DNA from 2 places in the Streptomyces sp. NPDC026673 genome. Region 2 is predicted to be linked to the other one. Evidence: riboswitches for the same ligand, from Rfam matches in the RefSeq annotation. Region 2 holds a riboswitch; the other holds the start of a gene.

Evidence for each region. A riboswitch is a leader RNA that binds a small molecule or an ion and turns the genes downstream of it on or off. The one in region 2 is predicted to bind S-adenosylmethionine.
Region 1: it holds a riboswitch for S-adenosylmethionine, as region 2 does, so the genes downstream of both, AB0F62_RS22475 (aminotransferase class V-fold PLP-dependent enzyme) here and thrC (threonine synthase) in region 2, are expected to answer to the same signal.

What each region holds. Positions count from the first base shown of each region.
Region 1 is NZ_JBEZXR010000033.1:34,050-41,556, reverse strand. It holds gene AB0F62_RS22500 (NlpC/P60 family protein) at 96-1,124, opposite strand; gene AB0F62_RS22495 (NYN domain-containing protein) at 1,440-2,738, opposite strand; gene AB0F62_RS22490 (hypothetical protein) at 2,933-3,184, opposite strand; gene AB0F62_RS22485 (rhomboid family intramembrane serine protease) at 3,299-4,078, shown strand; gene AB0F62_RS22480 (Lrp/AsnC ligand binding domain-containing protein) at 4,075-4,356, shown strand; gene AB0F62_RS22475 (aminotransferase class V-fold PLP-dependent enzyme) at 4,385-5,752, opposite strand; SAM riboswitch class IV at 5,897-6,013, opposite strand; gene trpD (anthranilate phosphoribosyltransferase) at 6,132-7,196, opposite strand; gene AB0F62_RS22465 (cytochrome bc complex cytochrome b subunit) at 7,322-7,507, opposite strand, start outside.
Region 2 is NZ_JBEZXR010000001.1:197,931-205,437, forward strand. It holds gene AB0F62_RS00950 (hypothetical protein) at 1-375, shown strand, start outside; partial or broken gene AB0F62_RS00955 (sugar phosphate isomerase/epimerase and 4-hydroxyphenylpyruvate domain-containing protein) at 399-667, opposite strand; gene AB0F62_RS00960 (trehalose-6-phosphate synthase) at 822-2,282, opposite strand; gene AB0F62_RS00965 (glucosyl-3-phosphoglycerate synthase) at 2,554-3,525, opposite strand; SAM riboswitch class I at 3,683-3,810, shown strand; gene thrC (threonine synthase) at 3,829-5,115, shown strand; gene AB0F62_RS00975 (ubiquitin-like small modifier protein 1) at 5,161-5,439, shown strand; gene AB0F62_RS00980 (cold-shock protein) at 5,863-6,069, shown strand; gene groL (chaperonin GroEL) at 6,418-7,507, shown strand, end outside.

The sequences.
Region 1 (7,507 bases), on a different contig from region 2:
CCGGGCGGCCGGATGGCGCCCCGCTTGCGCAGGTCACCGCCCGGCCGTCACCCTGCGAGATCACCCGATAGGTTCAACGGGGCCCGGGGTTCGGCTCACCCGACGCGGACGCCGAACTGGAACGGCATGTTGTTGATGGACTCGTAGCGCACGACCGTGCCGGTGCGCGGCGCGTGCAGGACCTGGCCGTTGCCCGCGTACAGGCCGACGTGGTGCTGGTCGCCGTAGAAGATGACGAGGTCGCCGGGCATCAGCTGGCTCATCGACAGACGCGTGCCGGCGTTGGCCTGGGACTGGGAGGTGCGCGGTATGCCGGCACCGGCCTGGGCGTAGGCCCAGGAGGTGAGGCCGGAGCAGTCGAAGGAGCTCGGGCCGGTGGCGCCGTAGACATACGGCGAGCCGAGCTTGGTCTTGGCGGCCGAGAGTGCGGCGGCGGCGAGCGAGGAGGCCGGCAGGTCGTTGCCCAGGTCGACGCGCTCGTTGGAGCGGTTCGCGCGGTCCTCGGCGGCGTTGAGGGCCGCGCGCTGCGAGGCGGTCAGCGAGTTGAGCAGCTTCTGCGCCTCGGCCAGCTTGGCCTGGACTTCCTTCTTCTTCTTGCCCAGCTCGGTGCGGGTCTCGTCGAGCTCGTTGAGCTTGCTCGCGGCCTCCGCCTTCTGCTGGTTGAGGGCGCGCTTCTTCTCCGCGATCTGCTGGAGCCCCTCCGCCTGCTTGGTGCTCAGCTGGTCGAGGGTGGACGCCCTGTCGAGGTAGGTGTCCGGGTCGGAGGAGAGGAAGAGCTGGAGCGACGGGTCGATGCCGCCGCTGCGGTACTGGGCGCTGGCCAGGGTGCCGAGCTCGTCCTGAAGGTCGTTCAGCTCCGCCTGCTCGCGGGCGACCTCGTCCTGCAGGTTCTCGACCTGCTTCTGCAGCTTGCCCTGCTTCTCCTTGGCGCCGTTGAACTTCTCGGTCGCCTGCTCGGCCTGCTCGTAGAGGGCGTCGACCTTGGCCTTGACGCTCTTGACGGACGGCTTGGCCGGAGCGGCCTGCGCGGCCTGCGCGGACAGCGCGACGGCGGCGGCGGCGGTAGCGGTGAGCACGGTGACACGCGTGCGACTGGCCTGCTTGGGACGACGGTGGGACGCCACTCGGGCGAGCTCCTTCTTCCTCCAGCCGCCTGCCGCATGCATCGGGAACTGCGTTCCCCGGCCCTGAGCGTCGGCGTCCCCCGTCGTACGCACGGCACTTCAGATCGGCGGGACCTCCGCCGCCATCCGGGCTGGATGATCGACTGGGCAGAGGTTCGAGCCACGACCCTAGTGACCATCTTGTGATCGGATCAAATCCCTGAAGAAAAAAAGTCGCTCAACCGCGTTTTCTTTACATACATCGCACGTGTAGTGATGACGAGTTGACACTGCGTCCCCGAAAAGCGCCCCAGACGCCCCACGGTGTGCTCCAGGTCACACCCGGGCAAGTCGCTTCAGTAGCAAGGTGGATGCGACGGGGCGAGCGCCGGCGCGGGCCGTACCGTCCGCAACTTCGCGATCGGAAGAAACCACCACAATCGGACGACCGGGAGGTTCCGCCCGAACCAGACGTCGGATCAACTCGTCCGCGGTCTCGCCGGCCTTGCTGAACAGCACCCGTACCCCGCGCGGCGGGGCCAGCAGTACCGGGGCGTCCAGGTCGGCGCCGTCGAAGACGCAGGTGACCTCCGCGCCGCTCTGCGCGGCCAGCACCGCCAGACCGCCCAGCAGCCGCAGCCGCTGCTTCTCCAAGGGCAGTGCCGGATAACCGGTCTTGGTCACGTTGTAGCCGTCGACCACCAGATGGGACTGCGGCAACGCCAGCAACTGGTCGAGCAGCGCGGGGTCGTCCTCGGACAGGGCGCGCCGCGCGATGTCCTTCGGGCTGATCGCCCCCGGCGTCACCGCGTCGACGGTGTCCGCCGGCCGGGCGCCCAGGGTGTCGCGCGGCGGCAGCGCCAGCTCCCGACGCAGTCCCGAGGCGGCGTCCAGCACGGTGTCGAGCAGCAGCCGCAGCCGCATGTCCTCCGTGCTGCGGCCCTCCCGGGCAGCGCGCCGGGAGGCCTCCACGGACTGCTCGGCCTCGGCGAGCCGGGCCCGCAGCCGGCGTGCCTCGCCGTCCGCCGACGCCTTCTCCGCCGCGGCGGCCGCGCGGGTCTCGTCCAGTTCGGCCTCGACCTTGCGCAGCGCGGCCTCGGCCCGCTTCACATCGCTCGCCGCGCTGCGCAGTTTGCGCTGCAGCGACTCGGCCTCCTTGCGGACCGCGTCCAGTTCGGTGCGGACCCGTACGGCCTCGGTACGCGCCTGGGTCCGCGCCTCGTCCAGTTCGGCCTTGAGCTGCCGCAGCTCGCGCTGCGCCTCCTCGCCCGCGCGTTCCGCGCTGGCCCGCTGCGCCTCCTCGCCCGCCGCGGCCACCAGCTTGGCCCAGCCCGTGGGGCGCAGCAGGTACGCGGCGGCCGCCACGTCCAGCGGATCGACGGCGGGGGGCGGGGTGCCGGCGTCCAGCGCCTCGCACAGCTCGGGCTCGGACTCCCGCAGCCGGGCGCCCACCCGCTGCCGGAAGGAGGGGTCCCCCTCCAACGCCGTGGCGAGCGCGGTCGCGGCGAACTTGGCGCGGCGGCTCGGGGTGAACCGCGCGTAGGGGCGCAGCACCGCGGGCAGCTCGGCCGGGGTCAGCCCGCCGAACGCGTCCGCCGCCAAGGCGACCACGCGGTGCCGTACGCCCTCGGGCAGCGGGCGGTCGAGCGACTCGCCGTGGACGGACCCCTCCGGGGCAGCCGCAGCCTCGGGCGCGGCCGATTCGTCGCCACGGCCCGGGTTACCGCCGGTCCCGTCCACCCGTCACTCCCGTCCAGTCCGTGGGCGCCTCCCCGGCCTCCTTCAACCTCTCTGGCCGCGCCGCATTCTTCTATTGTCCCCGGCCGCGCTCAGGCCTGCGCCGCGGCCGCCGCGTCGGGCCGGTCGACCAGTTCGACCTGGTCCACGGCATTGCACCAGCGGCAGCGCACCGACTCCACGGTCTCGCTGACCACCTCGCGCTCCTCGACCGTGGGAGCGCCCGCCAGGTCCAGGTGGACGTACTCCACGACCTTGCTGGAACGGGTGACGTCGAACCGGGTCAGATTGCCGCACAGGGTGCACCGCCAGCGGGTCGTGGCGGTCGGCAGGGGAACCGGCATCGGTCGTCTCCTCGGTCGCGCGGATGCGTTCCGGTCACCCTACGGCCTCCGCGGTGCCCTTCGCTGCGGCGAGGCGCCCCATGACCGTTACACCCGTTCCGTCATGATCGGACCATGGTCATCCCGGTGTACGACAAGAACCCCGTCCACCGCACACCCGTGGTGACGTACGCCCTGATCGGGCTGTGCGCGGTGGTCTTCCTCATCGGCCCGTCCTCCGGGTTCAACCCCCTGTACGGCATCGGCCACGATCAGGTGTGCGCCCAGGCGACCTACTTCGCCCGCTGGGGTGTCATCCCCACCGAGCTCTGGCACGGGCGGATCAGCCCCGCGCAGGTGCCGATGCCCACCGGGTGCCCGCCGCTGGGGTCCTTCGCCGTCTCGCCGTTCGTCTCGGTGCTCACCGCGCTCTTCGTCCACGGCAGTTGGGTGCACCTGCTCGGCAACATGCTGTTCCTCTGGGTCTTCGGCGACAACGTCGAGAACCGCATGGGCCGCTTCCGGTTCCTCCTCTTCTACATCGCCTCGGGCTACCTGGCGACGTACGGGTACGCGCTGGGCCACGCCTCCTCCACCCAGACCCTGGTCGGCGCCTCCGGTGCGATCTCCGGGGTCCTCGGCGCGTACCTCTACCTCTACCCGCGGGCCCGGGTGACCAGCGTCTTCCCCTTCCTGTTCTTCCTGCCGCTGCGTTTCCCCGCCTGGATGGTGCTCATCTTCTGGTTCGTCCTGCAGTGGCTCGCCGGCGAGGTCCACCAGACCGGTCCGGGCGTGGCCTACCTCGCGCACATCACCGGCTTCGTCTTCGGCTTCCTGTGCACATGGGTGTGCTACCGGGCAGCGCCTAAGCTTGAGCCCGCAGCCAGGGCGAGCCAAGGAGACCTACAGCCGTGATCACCGCGATCGTGCTCATCAAGACCAGCGTCGACCGTATCCCCGAGATCGCGGAGTCCATCGCCGCGCTCGACAGCGTCAGCGAGGTCTACTCCGTCACGGGCACGTACGACCTGGTCGCCATGGTGCGGGTGGCCCGGCACGACGAACTGGCGGACGTCATCCCGGGCCGGATCAGCAAGATCCCCGGCGTCGAGGCCACGGACACGCACGTCGCGTTCCGCACCTACTCCCAGCACGACCTCGAGACGGCCTTCGCCATCGGCCTCGACGCGTGACGCGACGCCGGCTCCGGGGCCGGCGCGGTCAGGCCTGGTCCCGGTCCGGCACGCAGCGACCGTCCTCGGTGCGGTAGCGCCACTTGGCGCCGTCGGCCACGAGCTCCCGCACCGCGCCGACGAAGCGCTCCACGTGCTCATCGGGGGTGCCGGCGCCGAAGGAGACGCGGATGGCGTTGAGCGACCTCTCGCCGAGGGCGGTGTCGGGGGCACCGCACTCGCCCGGCTCCTGCGGGGCGCCGCCGAGCAGGGTGCGCACCAGGGGGTGGGCGCAGAAGAGACCGTCGCGGACGCCGATCCCGTACTCGGCCGAGAGCGCGGCGGCGAAGTGGGAGCTGTTCCACCCCTCCACGACGAAGGAGATGACGCCGACCCGGGGGGCGTCGTCGCCGAAGAGCGAGAGCACCTTCACCTCGGGCACCTCGGCGAGTCCGGCCCGCACCCGGGCCACCAGTGCCTGCTCGCGCTCGACCAGTTGGTCGAACCCGGCCGCCGCCAGCGCGCGGCAGGCGGAGGCGATCGCGTACGCGCCGATGACGTTGGGCGAGCCGGCCTCGTGCCGGGCGGCCGTGGTGTGCCAGTCGACGTCCACCCCGCCGTCCTCGCGCCGCGCCACCCGCCGCGAGGCGCCGCCACCGGCCAGATAGGGCTCGGCCGCGAGCAGCCAGTCGGACCGGCCGGCGAGCACACCGGAGCCGAAGGGCGCGTACAGCTTGTGGCCGGAGAAGGCCACCCAGTCCACGTCGAGTTCCGCGATGTCCACCGGGTGGTGCGGGGCGAGCTGTGCCGCGTCCAGCACGATGCGGGCGCCGCGGGCGTGGGCGGCCGCGGCCAGTTCCCGCACGGGCCAGAGCTCACCGGTCACATTGGACGCACCGGTCACACAGACGAGTGCCGTTCCGCGCGGCTCCCGGGCGTCCAGCGCCCGCTCCAGCGTCGCCACCGCCTCACCCGGGGTGCGGGGAGCGCTCAGGTACGTCACTTCGGCGTCGCGCCACGGAAGCAGGGACGCGTGGTGCTCGGTCTCGAAGACGAAGACGCTCGTCCCGTCCGGCACGGCGGCGGCCAGCAGATTGAGCGAGTCGGTGGTCGAGCGGGTGAAGATCACCTGGTCGCCGGTGCGGCAGCCGAGGAACTCGGCGACCGTGGCCCGGCTCTGCTCGAACAGGTCCGTCGACAGCTGCGAGAGGTATCCCGCCCCCCGGTGCACACTGCCGTAGTACGGCGCGTACGCGGCCACGTCGTCCCAGACCCGCTGCAGCGCGGGCGCGCTGGCCGCGTAGTCCAGGGCGGCGTAGCCGACCTCGCCGCCCGTCACCAGGGGGACGAGGACGTCGCGCCCCAGGACGGGCAGCGGGGTGGCGACGGTCGTGGGGACGGCAGGGCGCAGCGACATGGCGAAGTCTCCTGTGAGCAGGCAGAAGTGAAGGGACGTCAGCCGATTTCGGCGATGACGGAACAGCCCTCCGGCACGACGGGCCGAGGGTGGGGAGGGGCCTTGGGGCCCTAGCGCATTCGCTTGCTCACGGAAGAACTCCTCTGACCGCGCTTGCCGCAGACCTCGCTGCCTGCGGCCTGGTCATCACCCGGGGCACCCCGCCACGGAAGGAGGGTTGCCGGACAGCGGGCCGGGGCCGTTTCGCTGTCACTCGTGACCTGCGCAGCATCATGCCACACGGCCGGAGCGCCGCAAGCCGGAGTCCGCATCCCGGACGGGCGGACAGCGCGAAGGGCCGGGGCGACCGCCCCGGCCCTTCGCCACTCCTGCCCGCGCGCTACGCCTGCGTCGCCGCGGCCCACCTCTCGAGCGTCTTCGCCGCCGCGCCCGAGTCGATCGACTCGGCCGCCCGGGCGATCCCGGCCGCGATCCGGTCGGTCAGCGAACCCTCTCCGCCCTCCAGCGCCACGAGCGCGGCCGCCGAGTTCAGCAGCACGGCGTCACGGACGGGGCCGGTCTCCCCGGCCAGCATGCGCCGGGCGACATCGGCGTTGTAGGCCGCGTCCGCACCCCGCAACGACTCGATCGGCACCAGGTCCATGCCGACGTCGCGCGGGTCGAAGGACACCTGCTCGACCTTCCCGTCCCGGACGACCCATACCTGCGAGGTGGCCGTCACGGTGAGCTCGTCCAGCCCGTCGTCGCCCCGGAACACCAGGGCCGAGGACCCGCGACGGGCCAGCACGCCGGCGATCAGCCCGGCCATCCGGGTGTCGAAGCAGCCGACGGCGGAGGCACCGACGCGCGCCGGGTTGGTCAGCGGGCCCAGGATGTTGAACGAGGTGGGGATGCCCAGGTCGCGGCGGGCGGGGGCGGCGAACCGCATCGCCGGGTGGAACTTGGCCGCGAAGCAGAAGGTGATCCCGGTTTCCTCGGCGACCTTCGCCACCCGGTCGGCGGGCAGGTCCAGGTTGATGCCGAGCTTCTCCAGGACGTCGGAGGCGCCGCTGGCGCTGCTGGCCGCGCGGTTGCCGTGCTTGACGACCTTGGCGCCGGTGCCGGCGATGACGATGGCGGACATCGTCGAGATGTTCACCGTCTTGGCCCGGTCGCCGCCGGTGCCGACGATGTCCACCGCGGGGCCGGGGATGTGCAGCGGCTCCGCGTGCGCGTACATCGCCTCGACGAGCCCGGTGACCTCCTCGACGGTCTCCCCCTTGGCCCGCAGGGCCACCATGAAGCCGGCAACCTGGGCGTCCGAGGCCTCGCCGCTCATGATCCGGTTCATCGCCCACGCCGCCTCGGCGGCGCTCAGGTCCTTGCCGCTCAGCAGCGCACCCAGGACGTCGGGCCAGGAGCCGCCCGCCATTGATACGCCTCCGGCGGGGTTCGCAACGCTCATGGTCCACTCCATGGGGTCTGGTGTACGGGGAGAACCTTCGGCACCAGCCTATCGGCGCCGGGGAACGGGAAAGGGCCCCGTCCATCGGATGGACGGGACCCTGCCCGGTGGCACAGCTTCAGTGATCAGTGGTGACCGTGGCCGCTCGTGATCTCCTCGTACTCCTCGGTCGTGGCCTTGGGGATCTGCGTCCCCTCGCCGTAGTAGCCGCGCGACAGCTTCGCGCGCAGCTTGGCCGTCCGGCCGACCTTCTTCTCCACGCCGTTCTCGTCGACCTCGGGGCCGATCTCGAGCGGCTGGGGCTGCTCGTG
Region 2 (7,507 bases):
GACACGGCGTTCGGGCCGGTGGCGTTTCTGCTGCTGGCCCATCCGCAGGGGCGCGGCGCGGCCGGACTCGCGGCACTTCTCGGGCTCGCCGAGCCGGGGCGGCGGCTGCCCCTGCTCGGCGAGCGGATCGCCGTTTCCCGCCCGGGCCGGGCCGTGGTGCGCGGCGCCGGAGGCGAGCCGCTGCTGGAGGTCGCGGCCGGGGAGCGGTGGTCGGCCTTCGTCTCGGGCGGCGGACCGGTCGCGCTGGTCGTGGGGCTCGATCCGCTCGCCCGCCGCGCGCCGCTGCCGGAGGTGGAGGCGTACCTGGCGCTGGGCACGGCGGCCGGGCGCATCCGGCTGGGGATCAGCGGGCGCGAGCTCTCGGGCCCGCGGTGACCGCGCCGCGCGGCCGGTGCGGCTCAGCGCACGCGGCCCGCGTGCTGCGCGGCGAGGCGGACGGGCGCGTTGGGGCGCCGTAGCCGCGGTAGGCGTCGCGCTGGACGACCTCGAAGAAGACCCGGCCGACCGTCTCGGTGTAGCAGTGCAGGAATGTGCCGTGGGCGTCTCGGTCGTAGAGGATGCCCAGTTCGCGGTAGGTCTCCAGCGCGCCGGGCGCGAGGTCGAACCGGGCCGCCAGGTCGTCGTGGTAGTTCGCGGGCACCGCCGGCAGGCGGCCCGCGGCGCTCTGCGTCCCCCCGGTGCTCGCCGCCGTCACCGCCCGCGAGACCCACAAGATGCCGACCGAACGGCTCGGCCTGCGGGACGTCCCGCCCGCGCCGGACCGGATGCCCGTCGAGGCCTGATCCGCGCCGGGGCCCGGTCCGCGTGTGCGGCGGGCCCGGTCAGCCCAGGGCGCGCAACTGGTCCAGGAACCACTGCTGCGGGGGGAGCGCCGTCGAGGCCACCGCGAGCCGCTTGGTGGCCTCCGCCCGCTCGCCGTGCGACACGGACAGCGCCTGGTGGAGGGCGTCGGCCGTGGCCCGGATGTCGTACGGGTTGACCACGAACGCGTCGTCGGCGAGCTCCTCGTACGCCCCGGCCTCGCGGGAGAGCACCAGCGCCACGCCGTCGTCCGAGACGACCGGGATCTCCTTGGCCACCAGGTTCATGCCGTCGCGGATCGGGTTGACCAGCGCGACGTCCGCCAGGCGGTAGGCGGCCAGGGAGCGCGCGAAGTCGTCCTTGACGTGCAGGACCACCGGCTGCCAGCCCGGCGTGCCGAACTCCTCGTTGATCTCCTCGGCCAGATCGGAGACCTCGTCGGTGTACTCCCGGTAGACCGCCAGGTCGTGGCGCGAGGGGTAGGCGAAGGCGATGTGCACCACGCGCCCCTGCCATTCGGGGTGGTCGCGCAGCAGCTGCGCGTACGCGAGCAGGCCGCGCACGATGTTCTTCGACAGCTCGGTGCGGTCCACCCGCACGATGACCTTGCGGTCCGGGCCGCCCACCGCCTCCTGCAGCGTCGCCAGGCGCTCGTCCACGTCAGGCTGGTGCGCCCGCTCCCGCAGGAAGTCGGCGTCCGCGCCGAGGCCGTGCACCCCGATGCGCGTGGTGCGGCCCTTGTGGGTGACCGTGAGGCTGCCCTCGTCGCGGATGACGGACGCGCCCAGCACGTCGGCGCAGCACGCGGCGAAGGCGTCGGCCCAGCGGCGGGTCAGGAAACCGGCCCGGTCGGAACCGAGGATGCCGCTCAGCACCTCCGCCGCGACGTCGTCCGGCAGCAGGCGGAAGTAGTCCGGCGGCGCCCACGGGGTGTGCGAGAAATGGCCGATGCGCAGGTCGGGCCGGCGCGAGCGGAGCAGTTGCGGCACCAGGGCCAGGTGGTAGTCCTGCACCAGGACGGCGGCGCCCTGGCCCGCCTCGTCGGCGAGCGCGTCGGCGAAGGCGGCGTTGTAGGCCGTGTACGCCGCCCACTGCTCGCGGAAGTCCTCGTCGAAGACAGGCTCCAGCGGGGTCTGGAACAGCATGTGGTGGATGAACCACAGCACCGAGTTGGCGATGCCGTTGTAGGCCGAGGCGAAGGTGTCCGCCGGGATGTCCAGCATCCGTACGTGCTGGCCGCCGGTGTCCGCGGTGGCGAGGCGGCCCGTCCCTCCGGAGCTGCGGAGGACGGCGGCCCGGTCGCCCTCGCCGAGGGCCGCGCAGACCCAGACGGCGTCCGCGTCCGGCCCGATCGCGCTCAGCCCCGACACGAGTCCGCCGCCGCCGCGGCGGGCGGTGAGCGTGCCGTCCTCGCGGAGGCTGTACGACACGGGGCCGCGGTTGGACGCGACCAGTACGCGCGCGGCATGCGATGCGACCATGCGGCCAGCCTAGCCACGCATGCCCGGCGGCAAACGTACGAGCTAGCCCAGCCGGGGGTTTCCAGCCGGGTGCCCCCCGCGGTAGCTGGGGAGGGCTGGCGCAACCTCACGACGACGCCGCACCTGTGCGGTACCGCGGGTGTCGTCGGCGTATGCACGCCGGTGGTGAGGGTGTGCCAACCCGTTTCGCCTTGCGGAACGACTTCCCACAACCCCCGGGCGATGGGCACCGGCCTCCGGCGAGCGGCCGACCCGCTACCGGGCCGGAGGCCTACGCCACCGCGCGGCGGCGGGCGTATTCGGGGACCGTGCGCATCGGGGGGCGTTCCTCCGTCGCGACGTCGTGGACGCGCGGCTCGAAACCGCCGTCCGGGGACCGCTCGAACTGCGTGAGGACGGGGCGTACGAGATGACCCCGCGCCAAGCGGATCTGCGCGGTCCGGTAGATCGCCGCCGCCATGCGGCCCAGCGCCTGGCCGTCCTGGTGCCGGTGGTGCCGGACCCCCACGTCGACCTGGGCGAGCGCGTCGAGCCCCACCGTGTTGAGCGCGTCCACGAGCAGCCCGAGCTCCACCCCGTATCCCACGGGGAACGGCAGCCGCTCCAGCAGCGAGCGCCGCGCCGCGTACTCGCCGCCCAGCGGCTGGACGAACCCCGCCAGCCGCGGCCAGTGCAGATTGAGCAGCGGCCGCGCGACCAGCTCCGTCACCCGCCCCCCACCGGCCGGCACCAGCGTGCCGCCGGTCTCCAGGGGGCGGTCGTACATCGCCTTGACCAACTGCACGTCCGGATCCGTGAGCAGCGGCCCGACGATCCCCGACACGAACCGCGCGTCGAACTCCCGCAGGTCGGAGTCGACGAAGCAGACGATCTCCCCGCGCGTCACCAGCAGCGAGCGCCACAGCACCTCGCCCTTGCCGGGCACCGCGGGCAGCCGCGGGAGCACGTCGTCCCGGTGGACGACGACCGCCCCGGCGGCGGCCGCGACCTCGGCGGTGCGGTCGGTCGATCCGGAGTCCAGCACGACGAGTTCGTCGACCAGCGGAACGGCCTCGCTCATCAGCTCCCGGCGGATCGTGGCGACGATCTCCCCGACCGTGGCCTCCTCGTCGAGGGCGGGCAGCACGACGCTGACCGTGCCGCGCGCACCCGCGGCGCGCTTGGCGGCGAGCAGCTGCGGCAGCGGCCTGCGGTCGGCGGTCCAGGACCGCCGTTGCAGCCAGCCGGCTACCTCGTCGAGCACCGGGTTGCTCCGTTTCTGCCCGTCTCGCAGGACGGACGGGCCATGACCAGGTTCGAGGTCGTCGGTTACAGTCTTGAACACGAGGCATGACCATCGTATGTCCACGGTGATCGCGCCTTGTCGGACAAATGCCCGGGCCCCGCGCCCGGCGCCATACCGCTCATCCAGAGGGGCAGAGGGAACGGCCCGTTGAAGCCCCGGCAACCCTCCCGCCGACCGCGAGGTCCAGGTGGGGAAGGTGCCAATTCCGTCTCGCGGCGAGATGCGCCGCGAGGAAGATGAGGAGAAAGGGCCTCGCCTGACATGGCTGCGCAGACCGTTGCATCCGCGTCCACAGACTCCGCCTTCGGGCCCGCGTCCGCGCTCTCCTGCCGCGAGTGCGGCGAGCGCTTCCCGCTGGCTCCGCTCTTCGCCTGCGAGGTCTGTTTCGGGCCGCTCGAAGTGGCGTACGACCTCCCGGGCGGCGATCCCGAGACCCTCCGCAAGCGGATCGAGTCCGGGCCGAACAACATCTGGCGCTACGCGCCGCTGCTGCCCGTCCCCGCGGACGTGGCCGCCAAGCCCAACCTCAACCCGGGCTTCACCAAGCTGGTCAAGGCCGACAACCTCGCCCGCGAGCTGGGCGTCACCGGCGGCCTGCACATCAAGGACGACTCCGGCAACCCGACCCACTCCTTCAAGGACCGGGTCGTCGCCATCGCCCTGGAGGCAGCCCGCACCTTCGGCCTCACCACCCTGTCCTGCTCCTCCACCGGCAACCTGGCCGGCGCCGTGGGCGCCGCGGCCGCCCGCGCCGGCTTCCGTTCCTGCGTGTTCATCCCGCACGACCTGGAGGAGGGCAAGGTCGTCATGGCCGCGGTGTACGGCGGCGAGCTGGTCGGCATCGAGGGCACCTACGACGACGTCAACCGCTTCTGCAGCGAGCTGATCGGCGACCCGATCGGCGAGGGCTGGGGCTTCGTCAACGTCAACCTCCGCCCGTACTACGGCGAGGGCTCCAAGACGCTCGCGTACGAGATCTGCGAGCAGCTGGGCTGGCGCCTGCCGGACAACATCGTCATCCCGATCGCCTCGGGCTCGCAGCTGACGAAGATCGACAAGGGGCTGCAGGAACTGATCAAGCTCGGCCTGGTGGAGGAGAAGCCGTACCGGATCTACGGCGCCCAGGCCGAGGGCTGCTCCCCGGTCTCCACCGCCTTCAAGGCCGGCCACGACGTGGTCCGCCCCCAGAAGCCGAACACCATCGCCAAGTCGCTCGCCATCGGCAACCCGGCCGACGGCCCCTACGTCCTGGACATCGCCCGGCGCACGGGCGGCGCCGTCGAGGACGTCACCGACGAACAGGTGGTGGACGCCATCAAGCTGCTCGCCCGGACCGAGGGCATCTTCGCCGAGACGGCGGGCGGCGTGACGGTCGGCGTGCTGCGGAAGCTGATCGAGACCGGGCAGCTCGACCCGGCCGGTGAGACGGTCGTGCTCAACACCGGCGACGGCCTCAAGACGCTGGACGCCGTCGCCCCGACCTCCCGCCCCACGGCCACCATCCGCCCGAGCCTCGACGCGTTCCGTGCCGCCGGCCTGGCCGGCTGACCCCGACCGCCCCGGCCGACCCAGACTGAAGGTGAACCCCGCATCATGAGCGCTACCGTCCGCATCCCGACCATCCTCCGCACCTACACCGGCGGCCGGGCCGAGGTCCCGGCCGACGGCGGCACCCTGGCCGAGGTCATCGACTCGCTGGAGGCGAACCACCCCGGCATCTCCGCGCGGGTCCTGGACGACACGGGCAAGCTGCGCCGTTTCGTGAACGTCTACGTCAACGACGACGACGTCCGCTTCTCCGAGGGCCTGCAGACCGCGGTGGGCGAGGGCGCGTCCGTCTCGATCATCCCGGCGGTCGCCGGAGGCTGCTGATCCGCACGGACCGCGAGTGGCAGGGGTGCCGGGGCTTCCCGGCACCCCTCCGTGCTTGAGCGGTAGTTGAAGGGCTGTACAGTTGCCCTGAACGGATCGCAACTCCCTGCAACGCTCTGCGCAACCCCTTTTCCCGGGAGCGGCGTTGTCGGCGATTTATCGCCAAATTCACGCGGTGATTGTCTCGTTGGCCGCTTATGTCCGGTCCGAGTTGCCCCGGATTATCAGCCGATCAGGCTCTTCTTCCGTTTCTTCGTGCCCGGAATTCTCGTCCGATTGACCTGTTGCAGACCGCGTCCGGGCAGATACATTCAGCCGCGGTCGACGCGTTCCGGCGCACGCCCCCTTGGCTGTAGGGGGTGAGGTCTGACCCGGGTCCGCGAGGTGCGGGTCTGCGAAGGGCCAGCAATAGGGGAGTTAGGAATGGCTCAGGGCACCGTCAAGTGGTTCAACGCGGAGAAGGGCTACGGCTTCATCGCGGTCGACGGTGGTGCGGACGTCTTCGTGCACTACAGCGCGATCCAGATGGACGGCTACCGCACCCTCGAGGAAGGTCAGCGGGTCGAGTTCGAGATCTCGCAGGGCCAGAAGGGGCCGCAGGCGGACATGGTCCGTCTCGCAGCCGGCTGACGCACCGCGCATCGGCCACGGAGCACTTCGCGTACGGCCGCTCAAACGTACGCGTCGAGGCCCGCCCCCACACGGGGGCGGGCCTTCGTGCGTTCCGGGCCGACCTGCGGGTTGTCCACGGCACCGGCCAAGCGGCTTGCACTCTCCTAGGGCGAGTGCTAATCATTGGCGTTAGCACTCTGACGTTGAGAGTGACAAAGGACCGAGTGGGTGAGGCCCGCTCGAACGCCGGAAAGGAACCGGCGGGAGGGCAGGCCGTCCGTCGCGGGCGCCGGCACGGTCCTGGAGTAATCCTTCCCCGCAGCCCTGTGCCGCGGGGGGACCCCAAGTCCGGGAGGACCACTTCACATGGCCAAGATCATCGCGTTCGACGAGGAGGCACGGCGCGGTCTCGAGCGCGGGATGAACCAGCTCGCCGACGCCGTCAAGGTCACCCTCGGCCCCAAGGGCCGCAACGTCGTCCTCGAGAAGAAGTGGGGCGCCCCCACGATCACCAACGATGGTGTGTCCATCGCCAAGGAGATCGAGCTCGAGGACCCGTACGAGAAGATCGGCGCCGAGCTGGTCAAGGAGGTCGCGAAGAAGACGGACGACGTCGCCGGTGACGGCACGACGACCGCGACCGTCCTCGCCCAGGCGCTGGTCCGCGAGGGCCTGCGCAACGTCGCCGCCGGCGCCAACCCGATGGCCCTGAAGCGCGGTATCGAGAAGGCCGTCGAGGCCGTCTCCGCCGCCCTGCTGGAGCAGGCGAAGGACGTGGAGACCAAGGAGCAGATCGCCTCCACCGCCTCCATCTCCGCCGCCGACCCGCAGATCGGCGAGCTCATCGCCGAGGCCATGGACAAGGTCGGCAAGGAAGGCGTCATCACCGTCGAGGAGTCCCAGACCTTCGGTCTGGAGCTGGAGCTCACCGAGGGTATGCGCTTCGACAAGGGCTACATCTCGGCGTACTTCGCCACCGACCTGGAGCGTATGGAGACGTCCTTCGACGACCCGTACATCCTGATCGTCAACTCCAAGATCTCCGCGGTCAAGGACCTGCTCCCGCTGCTGGAGAAGGTCATGCAGTCCGGCAAGCCGCTGCTGATCATCGCCGAGGACGTCGACGGCGAGGCCCTGTCCACCCTGGTGGTCAACAAGATCCGCGGCACCTTCAAGTCCGTCGCGGTCAAGGCTCCGGGCTTCGGCGACCGCCGCAAGGCCATGCTCGGTGACATCGCCATCCTCACCGGTGGCACCGTCATCTCCGAGGAGGTCGGCCTCAAGCTGGAGAACGCCGGCGTCGACCTGCTCGGCCGCGCCCGCAAGGTCGTCGTCACCAAGGACGAGACCACGATCGTGGACGGCGCCGGCGACCAGGACCAGATCCAGGGCCGCGTCAACCAGATCCGTGCCGAGATCGAGAACAGCGACTCGGACTACGACCGCGAGAAGCTCC